DNA from 2 places in the Vibrio sp. QJM3NY_21 genome. Region 1 is predicted to be linked to the other one. Evidence: predicted binding sites of a transcription regulator. Region 1 holds the regulator's gene; the other holds the start of a gene.
The links. The regulator CRP, encoded in region 1, controls carbon source genes, mostly activating them, when cyclic AMP is high. The targets are predictions, from matches to a motif close to TGTGANNNNNNTCACA.

Region 1 (7,325 bases):
GGCGTTGACCTTCGCCCTACAAACGTTTGAAGGCGCGATGGTTATCGTATCGCACGACCGCTACCTACTTCGTGCGACTACCGATGATTTATACCTTGTACACGACCGTCAAGTTGCACCGTTTGATGGTGACCTAAGCGATTACTACAAATGGCTAACCGAACAGCAGAAAGTTGAACGCAAAGAAGCACAAGCATTGGCACCAGCAAAAGACGGCGCCAACAGTGCAGCAGCGAAAAAAGAGCAGAAACGTAAAGAAGCCGAGTTCCGTAAACTGACGGCACCACTTCGTAAAAAGCTGACTCAATTTGAAAAGCAGATGGATAAGTTAACGCTATCTCTCGAAGAAGCTGAGCAAGAATTATCCGACACTTCACTGTATGAAGCTGAAAATAAGGCTAAACTGAATAAAGTACTCGCTCTGCAAGCGAGCAGTAAGTCACAGCTAGAAGAAGTTGAAATGGATTGGATGTCCACTCAAGAAGAGCTTGAGCAGATGGAACAGGATATGGATAGCTTATGAGCCCAGAGCACGCACCAATATCACTAACACTGGAACGACTATGGCAATTTAGCCTTCAGTATTACAGTGTGCGCGGTGTAAAGGATGCGTGCCTAGCTTTGCAAAACCAGTTCCACGGCAACGTCAATCTACTGCTGCTTCTCAAATGGCTCGATGAGCAGCAATTGTCTTTTGCCGAAGAAGAGTGGCACAAGGTACAACAGTGCTTAAGCCGCTCTGAAACCCTGCTTCATAGCTATCGAGAGCTGCGTAAGCACCTCAAACCTCAAGTCGTCGATTCCCTCTACCGTGAAGCTCTCCAATTTGAACTGCAGTTAGAGAAGCAACAGCAATCTGATCTCGTCGACTGCATTAATTCTCTTCAGCTTACGGCTAACCAGCAATCACCACTCGCTTTTCAATACTGTCGTTTATTAGGGGCAGAAAACCTCTACGACGCTTTTTCTGAACCAGCACCCCAACCCTAACGCGTTTCCTTTCTCTAATCTTCAATCAAGATCCCAGCTGACCTTGGTAGTATCGCTCTTCGTTTTCACACGGGAGTGGCGCGCATGACTGGCAATATGTTTGAAGCTCAATCTCGACAATATTCAACCAGTTACCTACACCCTGTTTTTGTAACCCGTATCAGTGAAACCCTTGCGCTTATACCGAGAATCAACCAAGCTCAAATAAAAACGTGGGCGTTTCGCTAAAAGCTCAACACTTTATCAAAGCCCATAAAAGAAGCATGGACTGTTTTTATGACAATATTTACCGCAGCCGCTGGTTTATCTAATCCGCACTTACAAACCTTAGTGCCACGATTTATTAGAAAGCAGGCATTGTTTGACCCTCAATGGCAAACCTTAGAAACCCCTGACGGTGACTTTCTCGATCTTGCTTGGAGCGAATCGCCAGAGGGTGACACCCCAAGTAATGAGGCTCGAAGTAACAAGCCGATATTCGTTCTATTCCATGGCTTAGAGGGAAGCTTTGAAAGCCCTTATGCCAACGGACTGATGAATGCCTTTGCTAAAGATGGCTGGCTATCAGTGATGATGCACTTCAGAGGCTGCAGCGGAAAGCCCAATCGCTTGGCTCGCGCTTACCATTCAGGTGAAGTCGAAGATGCACGCTTTTTCCTAAGACATCTACACGCCCAGTTTCCCAATAACCCGAAGGTAGCGGTTGGTATATCTTTGGGCGGTAACATGCTGGCGAACTATTTGGCTGAGTACGCGGACGACCCACTGCTGTCGGCGGCGACGATTGTCTCTGCACCTTTTGATCTGGCTTGTTGCTCTAGTCGTATTGAGCGAGGTTTCTCTAAGCTCTATAAAAAGTACCTGCTCAACTCTCTCAAATCGAATGCCTTGAAAAAGATTAAGCTGCTGCAAGAAAAGCTCGGTATCACCGCCGAAACCATTAAGAAGATAGACAAGCTGTATGAGTTTGATGAACGTATTACTGCGCCTCTGCACGGGTTCAAGAATGCTCAGGATTACTATGCTCAGTGCTCAGCGCTTCCTAAACTTAATAAGATTAAACTACCGACTCAGATCATCCATGCCAAAGACGATCCGTTTATGACAGACGACGTGATTCCAAAGTTCGTGTTGCCTGACAACATCGACTATCGCCTATTTCAAAAAGGCGGCCATGTGGGGTTCATTACCGGTAGCACGCTCAAACCAAGGTTTTGGTTAGAAGAAGCGTTACCCGCCTACTATGAAAGTATTCAAGATTCGGCATAATGGCCGAGCCTTTTTAAGGACTGAGTGGTAGACGTCACTAGACACAGTAATCAACACATCAATAAACCTATTTATGAACATAAAAGAGAGAAGTATTTATGATCATCCCATGGCAAGACATTGCGCCAGAAACACTGGAAAACCTCATTAAAGAATTCGTGCTGCGTGAAGGCACAGACTACGGCGACGTAGAGGTTTCACTGCAAAACAAGATTGATCAAGTGAAACATCAATTAGCCTCAAAGGAAGTCAGCATCGTGTTTTCTGAGCTGCATGAAACCGTTGATATTCAAGTCACAAAACGCTTCTAAGCTGCGCTCATAAAGGAGCCGTGTTATAGTGGTAAACGATTGCTAACAAGTAAGTTACTCAAAAGACAAGGGTTGTCATGTCCGCTAAACATCCAATTATTGCGGTGACGGGTTCATCAGGAGCCGGCACCACCACTACCTCAGAAGCCTTCCGAAAAATGTTCAATATGATGGACGTGAAGGCCGCTTGGGTTGAAGGGGATAGTTTCCATCGCTTCACTCGACCAGAGATGGACGTCGAGATCCGTAAGGCTCGCGAGCAAGGTAAGCACATCAGCTACTTTGGTCCACAAGCCAACGATTTTGGCGCATTAGAAGAGTTCTTCCGTCAATACGGTAATGAAGGCACGGGTAAAGTCCGTAGTTACCTACATACCTTCGATGAAGCCGTGCCTTACAATCAAATGCCGGGCACCTTTACGCCATGGCAAGAGATCCCAGAAAATTCCGATGTGATGTTCTACGAAGGTCTTCATGGTGGCGTAGTCGATGGCGATATTAACGTCTCGCAACACGTCGACCTGCTTATCGGCATGGTACCTATCGTAAACCTAGAGTGGATCCAGAAATTCGTTCGTGACACACGCGATCGTGGGCATTCTCGCGAAGCGGTGATGGACTCGATTGTTCGCTCAATGGATGATTACCTTAATTACATCACCCCACAATTTTCGCGTACTCACATCAACTTTCAGCGTGTTCCAACCGTAGATACATCGAACCCACTGAACGCCAAAGGGATTCCAAGTTTAGACGAAAGCTTCGTGGTTATACGTTTGCGTGGCATCAAAAACGTCGATTTCCCCTACCTTCTAGCTATGATAGATGGCTCATTTATGTCACGCCACAACACGCTTGTGGTGCCAGGCGGCAAGATGAGTTTTGCTATGGAGCTCATTGTAAGGCCCATCCTACAACAGCTCATCGAAACCGGAAAAATAGGTTAACAAGACACCATTCTGGTTGATTACTTTTCATACCGTGATCATGTGCACAATTTTGCGTAAAAAATCGTAGCTTGGTCACGATTAAAATCAAGAAATAGTACCTGAAAAAGGATACTATTCTTAAACGAAACACAAGATAGCTTGCAGCGCTCAACGAGTGCTCTTATCCTACAAGTCAATCCAGGCTTAGCTAAAATACGGAAAGCGGCAAGCATACCCTGCAGAGGAAGTAAGATATTATGGTTCTAGGTAAACCCCAAACCGATCCAACATTAGAGTGGTTCCTTTCACACTGTCATATTCATAAGTACCCTTCAAAAAGTACTTTGATTCATGCTGGTGAAAAGGCAGAAACCTTGTACTACATCGTTAAAGGTTCTGTGGCAGTTCTTATCAAAGACGAAGAAGGTAAGGAAATGATTCTTTCTTACCTAAACCAAGGTGACTTCATTGGTGAACTTGGCCTCTTCGAAGAAGACCAAGAGCGTACTGCATGGGTTCGTGCAAAATCTCCTTGTGAAGTAGCTGAAATTTCTTTCAAGAAATTCCGTCAGCTTATCCAAGTGAACCCAGATATCCTAATGCGCCTTTCAGCGCAAATGGCAAACCGTCTACAAGTAACTAGCCAAAAGGTTGGCGACTTAGCGTTCCTTGACGTAACAGGTCGTATCGCTCAAACGCTACTTAACCTAGCGAAACAGCCAGATGCAATGACTCACCCTGACGGCATGCAAATCAAGATCACTCGTCAAGAGATTGGCCAGATTGTTGGTTGTTCTCGTGAGACAGTAGGTCGTATCTTGAAGATGCTAGAAGAGCAGAACCTAATTTCTGCACACGGTAAAACTATCGTGGTATACGGCACTCGTTAATCTCGATTAACTGAGCCAAAAATTTGAAAGCCACCAAATGCAAATTTGGTGGCTTTTTTGTTTTCTAAAGATCTAGAGAGCAGATGCGAGATGCGAGATGCGAGATGCGAGATGCGAATGGAGCACCTCCCGCGTCCAAGCGCAAACACTCTCAAAGCGAAGCGTACCCGCATCTTTAGGGTAAAGCCCGTGCTCGTATCTTTCTTTAACCGTTGGTGCTCTCAAAGATCTTGTCAGCCGATACTGCAACAAATCCTGTATAAATCTCACCATTCGCCATCGCATAACGCTTAGCGAACTCGTAGAAGCCACCAGGAATCACCTCATTGCCTTCAACAAATGAAACTGGCACTTTGTCTGCCATTGTAGATGATTGCTCTAATAAGACCTCTGGAGAGCCTTTAACCTGACCGCCAGATGCATTGATAGTGAAACCTGAATCACTCAAATAGTCATTCACAGTCTGTACTTCATCGAACTCATTAAGCTGGTTCACACTCACCGTAAAGTGGTTTGCACCGTAACCATGAGCCGCTAGCCAAGACGCGTATTCACTCTCTTTTGCTAGCACTTGGAAATCCGCGAAACTCAGATCCCAAAGGCGACCACCAAACAAGAACTCATGACCTTGAAGCTTGCTTGCGTCTACTTGCTCAACCAACTTCGCAACGATCTGTTGTAAGTCACTTGAACACTCTTCTACCTTCAACTCACTAATGAACACTTTCGGTTGGTTTGGGTCTGGGTGCTCGTAGTGCTTAGCCACTAACTTCTTGCTCTCAAACAAGTAGTCGCCACACGCCTTGTAGCCTAATTCAAGAAAAGGCTTGGCCAGTGTTTCAATGCCCAGAGGTGCAACATTGAAAGTACGCAGTGCAATGTGATCATTAATCAGGGATTCGTCTTCTTTCAGCAGATGATGAACTTTCTCGGCCGATGGGCAAAGCCTGTGAATGTAATCGTCCCATAGTGATTTAAAGAGTAGATCGGGCGTCATGGTGACTCCTTGTCAGAGGTTCTAGCAAGCTAGTAATTTGGATTAGAGAGGGAGAGGCTGGACACAGAGTCAGCAGCCATCAGCCTGTGACATACTTGTTCTATTATTATCTACCGCCCAATCAAGGTGTCGGACGTGATGGAAAAGGAAGCGATAACACCGCTTCCTCATTACACAATTAACCAATGAATCTGTTATTCATGAACCTAGAGCTCATAAGCTTATGATTCATGAACTTATAGCTTAAGAGCTTAAACTAAAGCTCAATACCTGGGCTAAATGTCGCTGGCAGTTGAGTTTCACCACCTTCCATTGAAGCCATAGGATAAGCACAGTAGTCAGCTGCATAGTACGCACTTGGGCGTAGGTTGCCTGAAGCACCCGGACCACCAAATGGTGCATCACCACTTGCGCCTGTTAGCTGGCGGTTACGATTAACAATACCCGCACGGATATGGTCAACGAAGTATTCCCACTCTGAATCGTCGGTTGAAACTAGGCCTGCAGACAAACCAAAGCGCGTGTCATTAGCCAATTCTACCGCTTGCTCTAGCGATTGGTAACGAACCACTTGCAACAATGGACCGAAGTACTCTTCATCTGGTAATTCAGCAATGTTGGTTGCATCAATAATACCCGGAGAAACAAACGCCGCTTCACCCGCCTTTGCTTCTACTAGGCTTACACCGCCTAACGATTGCAGATTAGCTTGCGCGTCCAGAATGAATTTAGCCGCAGCTTCCGAAATTTGTGGCCCCATGAAGGGTGCTGGCTCAGCGAATGGCTGATCGACACGAATCTTCAAGGTCGCAGCCACGAGCTTGTCCAGCAGTTGATCGCCCTTCTCTCCAACAGGCACATACAAGCGACGTGCACACGTGCAACGTTGACCCGCACTGATGAAAGCCGATTGAATGATGGTATAAACCGTCGCGTCAGCATCACCAAATTGGTCAGTGATCACCATAGGGTTGTTGCCGCCCATCTCTAGCGCCAGCATTTTGCCCGGTTGACCCGCGAATTGACGGTGAAGAATATGACCAGTATTAGCACTGCCTGTAAATAGCACACCATCAAGACCTTTAGCATCAGCCAATGCGATGCCGGTCTCTTTAGCGCCTTGCACTAGGTTAATCACGCCAGCAGGAAGGCCAGCGTCTTGCCATAGTTTCATCGCAAATTCACCTGTCCAAGGTGTTTGCTCTGACGGCTTAAATACCACGGTATTACCCGATAGCAATGCTGGAACAATATGACCGTTAGGTAGGTGACCTGGGAAGTTGTAAGGACCAAATACCGCCATTACGCCTAATGGACGATGACGCAGTACGATTTGGTTGCCTGCCGCTTCACGTGAAGCCTCACCAGTACGCTCATGATAAGCACGAATAGAGATAGCGATTTTACCTGCCATCGCACCCGCTTCAGTACGAGTTTCCCAAATCGGCTTACCCGTCTCTTTCGCGATGATTTGTGCGATTTCTTCGTTGTTTTCTTTTACTTTCTCAGCAAAATTCAACACGATCGCTTCACGCTCTGCAAAGCTCATCTTTTTCCAAACTAGAAAAGCTTCACGTGCCGCTGATACTGCAGATTCAACCTGTGCTGGAGTTGCACTATCACCTTGCCACACTACTTCATTATTGTATGGGCTTACCGATGTCATGGCGTCACCTTGACCTGCCACCCACTGTCCTGCTATCCACTGAGTCATACTTCTATCCTTAAAATCTTCGACAGATAATCGCCGCTCTTATTGAGCCAACATGCGAACAAATTCGCCTTCTTTTACTTCAAGAGCGCTTGCTACTTCAGATGATAAAATCACTGTGTCGCTTGCTTGGTCATACGCACCTTTCGCAGCTACTGCGCGGAAGTTCTCAAACGAGGTATTACCAATTAGGAAGTCTTTAGAGCTAGAGTGCTCTGCAATTTTCAC
Region 2 (7,325 bases), on a different replicon from region 1:
TAGAATTTTTTCGGTGCATAACCAGTCATAACCTCAATGCGAAGCTCTTTACCGATCTTCGTCATTGGGTGAACAATTACGAGCCCTTTTACAGACTTCTTAAGTTTACCCATATCCGCTTGCTCAGCTTTTGTAATCTCACGGCTAAATGGCATATCAACCAAAGACTTACGCTCTTGATTTACATCGAAGCTTTCTTTGTGTTTCAACTGAGCAATTTTCTTGGTTAGCTTCTTAATCTCGTCTTCAAATTGACGAACAACAGGACGATCATTACGAGTTTTAGCAGCCGCTAACTTGTTGCGACATTTGTCTAGACGGTTGTTAATTTGTTGAAGTTCGTTTTTAACACTCATAATAATTTCCTAAGATTTAACAAGCCAATTCGGATTGGGGCGCGGAGTATAGCACAAGGGTTCACTTGAACCGAAATTTATCTATCAATTACCAACAGAAACGAATCACATCACCGCTGGTCATTCAGCTCGCCAATTCTTTGTAGCCGAACCTCAAAGCGGGTCACTCATTAATCAGTTCGTGTCGACTTCAAAAATTGCTGTCCTCGATGCTTCAAAATTCAGTCTAAACTTGTAATCTAACCACAGTAAATAACTCAATTAACTCAAACAGCTTAAACAGCTTAAGGTACATAACTTAGATCGCGTAACTTGAGTTACATGACTTAGGGGGATCACCTTAACACCGAGCCTGACTCGCCGCATAATCACAAGGATAGCCGATGACATTATTGAAACGAACACTGGCCTACAGCCTAGCCCTTAGCTCAGTGTTTGCCGCCACTTATGCATCTAGTGAACAAACAACCCAAAGTAACCTGATCGTTAAGTTCTCTTCACCACAAAATACTGAAGAAGAGCAGCTCAAACGTGAAATTCAAAACAGTGGCGTCAATGACACTGTGATTGACCTGTCAAACCAACTCTTCATGTTTGAAAAGCCATTAACCATTCAATACGGCGGGGAAGAAGGTCCACTCTACGATCCACAAACGCATCAAGTGCTTATCCCGTATAGCTTCTACTCTGAGTCGCTTAATTACTTTGAAAAGAATCAATACGAAAAAGAGTATGGAAAGACCGCGCAAACTGGTGCTATCGATACCTTGCTTCATACTCTACTTCACGAAGCTGGGCACGCTTATATCGAAGACCAGAATATTGCCATACTGGGCAAAGAAGAAGATGCCGTTGATAACCTCGCGACAGTGCTTTTACTTAACTACGTAGAACATGGAGGTGATGCCGCAATCAGCGCCGCTGACATGTTCGCTTTCGAGTCAGAAGACCGCCCTGAGTATTACGACTTGGGTGAATACATTGATGAGCACAGTTTTGATCTACAGCGCTACTTCTCCACATTATGCTTGGTGTATGGCAGCGATCCTGATGCCTACAAGAACTTGCTCGATGAAGTAGAAAACGACTATTTGAAAGATAGGAAAGAGTTCTGTGTGGAGCACTTTGATGTCATCAATGCCAACTGGCACCGTTACCTAAAAGAGAACGACGAGAGCTAATGGTTTAACCTTCTCTATTGGTCTTCTTCAATAACAAGCGGCTTAGTGTTTTTCTAAAGCCGCTCTCAGTAATCTATAAATCCAAGATTTAAAGTGGAATATATCTTAGTCCTGCGACCTTAGACCTTAGACCTTCACTTTATACTTCAGGTCTTGGGCTTCATCACCGGTCATGCCTCGAAACCCCCAACAGTGTGCAGGTTGTTCCTTGATGGTTATTTCAATATCAATAGGAGAGATAGCTAACTGCTTCTCTATTTCAGAGAATATCTTCTTAATTAAGCGCTTCTTGGTGTTGACCGCTCGGCCTTCCATCATATTGATCTCTATAACAGTATAGGCTTCTGTTCTTCCTTCTGGATAAAAGAAATCATCTCGCTCCAATGGAACAAATCGATGCGCTCGCTTATCATCGGGTAAACCCATTTCACTGTTTAAGCACTGTTGCAACACATTAGAGAGCTGCAACTTAATTGGATTCAAGCATTCTTTGATACCATATATAACAATCATGACCATTCCTTTGATGCGATGTCAGGTAAAGAAGAAGGTTAGATAGAAGCATCGTCTGGCGACTACCCATCCGCTTACTATTCGTACATATATTACCTAATGACGCGCATGAAAGAAGGTAAAAACAATGAATTTATGAGCATGTGCAACAAAAAATCATCTGCTTTGGCTCATGTCTATAGCTCATCACCCAATAACAACAACCACAATCAATTGATCGAACACCACCGACTCCGCGTATATCTTCTCAAATTACATTTGAACTAAGGAGTGCTATGTGCCGAATTCATCGAGCCAGACCACACGGACAGACGCCGAACCAGAGGCACTCGTAGAGTCTTCTTTCGAGCTCGCCGTATTTCCCCTTCCGATATTCCTTCTGCCCGGAGGTCGCCAGAGGCTACGCATCTTTGAACCAAAATATCTTGCTATGGTTGCACATGCGGCCCAAGGAGATGGGTTCATTATTGCCACCCAAGACAGCACCAACTCTGAACAACTCAGTTCTTGGGGAACCAAAGTGTCCATCGTTGATTTCAACATGTCTGACGACCAAATTTTGGAAATCGATGTCGAAGGCCAACAGCTGGTTCAGCTTCACGGACCGTTTCGAGACGACGATGACCTGATAAAAAGCCAGTTCAGGTTGTTACCTCATTGGCCAGATCTAGAATGCAAAGTACCGAACGTATTTACTGCATTCTTAGTACAGCTGTTTCGAGACCACGATTCAATCAGAACGCTCTACCCCACTCCAGACTTCGAAAGCCCACGATGGATTTGTGCGCGATTACTCGAAATGATGCCTATCCCATTGGAAAAGAAAACAGAATTTACCGAACCCGCTAGCTTTCCTTCTTTAGTTCCTTTTTTGAATCAAATCATTACGGGGCAATAAGCACTTTTCTTCACTATAATTTTGTATAGTGGAAATTAATTTAAATTAAAGTGATCCCGACCTTCTCCTTTCACGTAGTGCCACTCAAATTCGCATGATGGTTAAGTACTATGCAAGTCGAAAGCAGAAGTTCAGGGAACGGCAAGGAGCATGTCATTATCCCCGACAACAAACTACCTAATGAAAATAAGGTACCTACAGAGCTCTCAAGCTGGTTGATTTTGGTTGGTTCAGACCGAGACAAACAAGCCTTCACCTGTTTGTTCAAGTTCTTCGCACCTAAGATCAAGCGTTTTGGAATCAGCAAGTTGGGCAGCGAAGCTGCTGCAAACGAGCTAGTTCAAGACACGATGACTAACGTTTGGAAGAAAGCGCATCTCTACAACGAAGAGAAAGGCGCTGGGACTACTTGGGTCTATACCGTGATGCGAAATGCAGCCTTCGACATGCTACGAAAGGTGAAAGCAAAAGCAGAACAAACAATCGCTGACGACATTTGGCCAATAGATGCAATGGTCGCGGAATCTCAAAGCGATGAATTACCGTTTGGTGATCATTTGATGAGCCGCCATGTAATGACTCAAATAGAGAAGCTGCCTTTGGCTCAGAAAACGATTGTCAAAGGCGTTTACTTTCAGGAGTTGTCACAAGAGCAACTCGCTCAACAACTTGGCGTCCCACTTGGAACCGTGAAATCACGTCTGAGACTCGCTTTAGCCAAACTTAAGGTTCACATGGGGGAACAAGATCATGATTAAACATCACCCAAATGCCGCAATTTTGAAAGATTTTGTCGATGGCACACTCGCAGACTCAGTTTCTTTGATTGTCTCTAGCCATGTAGAACTGTGTGAACACTGCCAACAACAAGTAAGCATGCTGACGGCGCAAGCTGCTGACTCAGTCTTTGAAAGCGATACATCTGCCTTTGAAAGCGATACATCTGCCTTTGAAAGTGATACCTCAGGGCTTCAACTTTCTGACAGCAAAATGGATGCGTTCCTATCCGATGATGGAGAGTTTGATTTTGATGCGATTGCTCAAATCACTGCTGATTCATCTCAAGCTATCGAAGTGACACCCGAAGTTCAGCAAGTTACGGTTGCAGACACCACGTTCACTATTCCTCGCGCGTTGAATTCAGTGGCGAGAAAAGACTGGATGAACTTAGGCAAAATTTCGCGAGCGCGACTCGATTTTGACGACGAAGCACACCACACCAGTTTACTGCACATCGACAAAGATGGACAAGTGCCATGCCACACCCACAAAGGCTTTGAGATTACGCTTCTTTTAGAAGGCAGTTTCGAAGATGAAATGGGCGTCTACAACAAAGGCGATTTCATCTGGTTAGATGGTGACCACACTCACCAACCAGCCACCAAAGAAGGTTGTGTGTGTTTAACTGTTTCAAGTGATGCGCTTTACTTCACAAAAGGTGTGAGCCAGTTATTCAATCCACTCGGTAAATATATCTATTAACCCAGTTGCACGCTATAAATATACAGGATGGCATGAAGTTATCCTGTATATCGTCAAATACATCTGGCTTAAAACATCAACGGTGTTGAGACTTAAAACACACCCGGCTCTGTAAGTACGATTAGCAATGTTGAAATATAATAAATAGCTCAAAGCAAGAGCAAAGGAGTTGGCCAATGGAAAAGAAAATTAAAATAGGCATTAGTGCTTGTGTTGCAGGACATAAGGTACGTTTCGATACAGGTCACAAACGCTCTCGTTTTTGTACAGATGACCTTGCAGATTATGTTGAACTAGAACCAGTATGCCCAGAAATGGCAGTGGGTCTTCCAACACCTCGCCCAACCATTCGCCAAGTTCGTCAGCTAGACAATATCATTCACGTTTCTAGACCTGACGGTTCTGGTGATGTGACCAATGATCTGATCGAGTTTGGACAAAACTATTCAAAGAGCAACCAGCACATCGCAGGATTCATTGTGTGTCAAAAAAGCCCAACCTGCGGTATGGAAAGAGTAAAAGTGTACCACCACCACGGTCGCGGCTCTGAATCGACAGGCGTAGGCATGTTCACCAAACAAGTGATGGAAGGCAACCCATTACTTCCTGTTGAAGAAAATGGTCGCCTCAATGACCCTATTTTGCGCGAAAACTTCATGACACGTGTCTTCACTTATCAGAAGTGGCTCAACCTTGTTGACGAAGGCGTAACTAAACACAAGCTGATTCAATTCCACAGCGCTCACAAGTACTTGGTAATGTGTCACCACATTGAAGGCTATAAGAAACTTGGGAAATTATTAGCAAGCAACGATCTTGAAATCGATGAGTTGGCAAAACAATATATTGAAGGCTTGATGACGGCATTATCTCACCACGCGAACCGTGGTAGCCACGCCAATACTCTGCATCATTTGCAAGGTTACTTTAAGAAACAATTGAGCAGCGCGCACAAGCAAGAGCTTACCAATCAGATTTCATCATTCAGAGAAGGTCTTGTTCCTCTGTTAGTTCCACTCACACTGATCAATCACTACTTGATGGAATACCCAAACGAGTACCTTGAATCACAGGTTTACCTAAACCCGCACCCACAAGAACTTAAGCTGAGATACGGATATTGAGCGACATTCTATGGATAAGACGAGACCTGAGGATTCACGATAACCCAGCGCTCGTCTCTGCAGTTGAAAACGGCGTCTCTATCGCCGTTTTTATTTCAACGCCACTGCAATGGCAGCAACACCACCTTGCGCCAATCAAAGCCGATTTAATCTATCGTCACCTGCAGCAACTTGAATCCCAACTCGCTGAATTTGGGATCGATCTTCTGCACCTCAAAGCCCGCGATTTTGACGACCAAGCCGCACAACTCACTCATCTATACAAACAGCTTGATGCTACGTGTGTTTACGCCAATTCTGAGCCTGAAGTAGACGAGCAGTTACGTGACAAACGCTTAATCGCTAGCGGTATAAAACTGAAGATAACCGACTGCGATACGATTCTGCCATTAGGTAGCGTGCTGAATAAACAAGGCGAGATGTTCAAGGTTTTCACACCTTTCAAAAACGCATGGTTAAAAGAAGTGCAAGCGAAAGGCATCATTTGCAGCCACGCTCCAGTGCATTCAACAGGATCAGCGCAAGCAGGTTCATCTGAAACGGATTCGCTTCAGAATCCATCACAACTGAAACAATCGTTAAGTGGTTTTTCTGGCGAGTACGATTTCGACTTTCCGCGTGTTGATTCAAGCCGTTGGCCATTAAGCCAAGATGTGCTGGGCAATGTGATTCCCAATTTCTTAGCCAATAAAGTTAATGACTATTCTCGCCTTAGAGACATTCCATCGTTAAAAGGCACGTCTGGCCTTTCTCCTTACTTGGCGATTGGCGCTGTGAGCCCACGTTGGTTAGCGATTCAGTTGATACAGCAACAACCCGATTTGTTGTTTGACACACAACTACCAGCCTTTTCTTGGCTTAATGAATTGATTTGGCGAGATTTTTATAAGCATTTGATGTTCCATCATCCTAAACTGGTTAAAGGTGCGAACTTTCAGCAGAAATACAACGGCTTAGATTGGTATCACGACAACCCTAGCTTCCAAGCTTGGTGTGAAGGTAAAACCGGCTATCCATTGGTTGATGCGGCAATGCGTCAATTGGTTGAAACCGGTTGGATGCACAACAGATTAAGAATGGTGGTCGCAAGCTTCCTAACCAAGCACCTGCTGATCGATTGGCGTTGGGGTGAGCGTTTCTTTATGTCGCACCTTATCGACGGAGACTTTAGTGCCAACAATGGTGGCTGGCAGTGGGCTTCAAGTACGGGCTGTGATGCTCAACCTTACTTCCGAATTTTCAATCCAATCACTCAGAGTGAAAAGTTTGATCCAAAAGGAATTTTTATTCGTAAGTACATACCAGAGCTGCAAAATATCCCAGATAAGCATGTGCATTTCCCACATGACTTTATCGCTAAAAACGGAATAGACAGCGAATACTGGCAACCCATCGTTGAGCATAAAGAAGCACGATTGAGAGCCTTAGCCTTCTTCAAATAATTAGAGTGAATATTATGGATAACTCTCTATGGCTTGATAACTTTCTCAACATGTATCGAGAACTCGGAACCGACAATTTCGACGTGCTTAAGACGGTTTATCACCCTGCTATTGAATTCCAAGACCCGCTGCATCATGTCAGCGGTATTTCGGCGCTTACGCTCTACTTCGAGAACCTCTACACCCAGGTAACGAGCTGTTACTTTCATATCGAACACACTTTCGAAGCGAACGACGAAGCTTCGGTGTATTGGACAATGCAATTTTCTCACAAGCAGCTGAACGGTCAAAAGCCGATCGAAGTACAAGGACACAGCCACCTTAAGATG

Region 2: AC3CID_RS23775 (YbgA family protein) is a predicted target of CRP. The motif match lies at 4,517-4,532, and genes of this name have one in related genera.

The regions. Positions count from the first base shown of each region.
Region 1 covers NZ_CM173513.1:3,191,093-3,198,417, forward strand. Annotated here, with positions in the region: gene AC3CID_RS14300 (ABC transporter ATP-binding protein) at 1-523, shown strand, start outside; gene AC3CID_RS14305 (TIGR02444 family protein) at 520-990, shown strand; gene AC3CID_RS14310 (hydrolase) at 1,267-2,259, shown strand; gene AC3CID_RS14315 (YheU family protein) at 2,358-2,570, shown strand; gene AC3CID_RS14320 (phosphoribulokinase) at 2,648-3,517, shown strand; gene crp (cAMP-activated global transcriptional regulator CRP) at 3,757-4,389, shown strand; gene AC3CID_RS14330 (2-oxoadipate dioxygenase/decarboxylase family protein) at 4,595-5,386, opposite strand; gene astD (succinylglutamate-semialdehyde dehydrogenase) at 5,643-7,100, opposite strand; gene astA (arginine N-succinyltransferase) at 7,140-7,325, opposite strand, start outside.
Region 2 covers NZ_CM173514.1:1,900,712-1,908,036, reverse strand. Annotated here, with positions in the region: gene AC3CID_RS23805 (YibL family ribosome-associated protein) at 1-356, opposite strand, end outside; gene AC3CID_RS23800 (DUF4344 domain-containing metallopeptidase) at 740-1,537, shown strand; gene AC3CID_RS23795 (tautomerase family protein) at 1,664-2,050, opposite strand; gene AC3CID_RS23790 (LON peptidase substrate-binding domain-containing protein) at 2,328-2,948, shown strand; gene AC3CID_RS23785 (sigma-70 family RNA polymerase sigma factor) at 3,059-3,706, shown strand; gene AC3CID_RS23780 (ChrR family anti-sigma-E factor) at 3,699-4,430, shown strand; gene AC3CID_RS23775 (YbgA family protein) at 4,607-5,554, shown strand; gene phrB (deoxyribodipyrimidine photo-lyase) at 5,551-6,996, shown strand; gene AC3CID_RS23765 (nuclear transport factor 2 family protein) at 7,011-7,325, shown strand, end outside.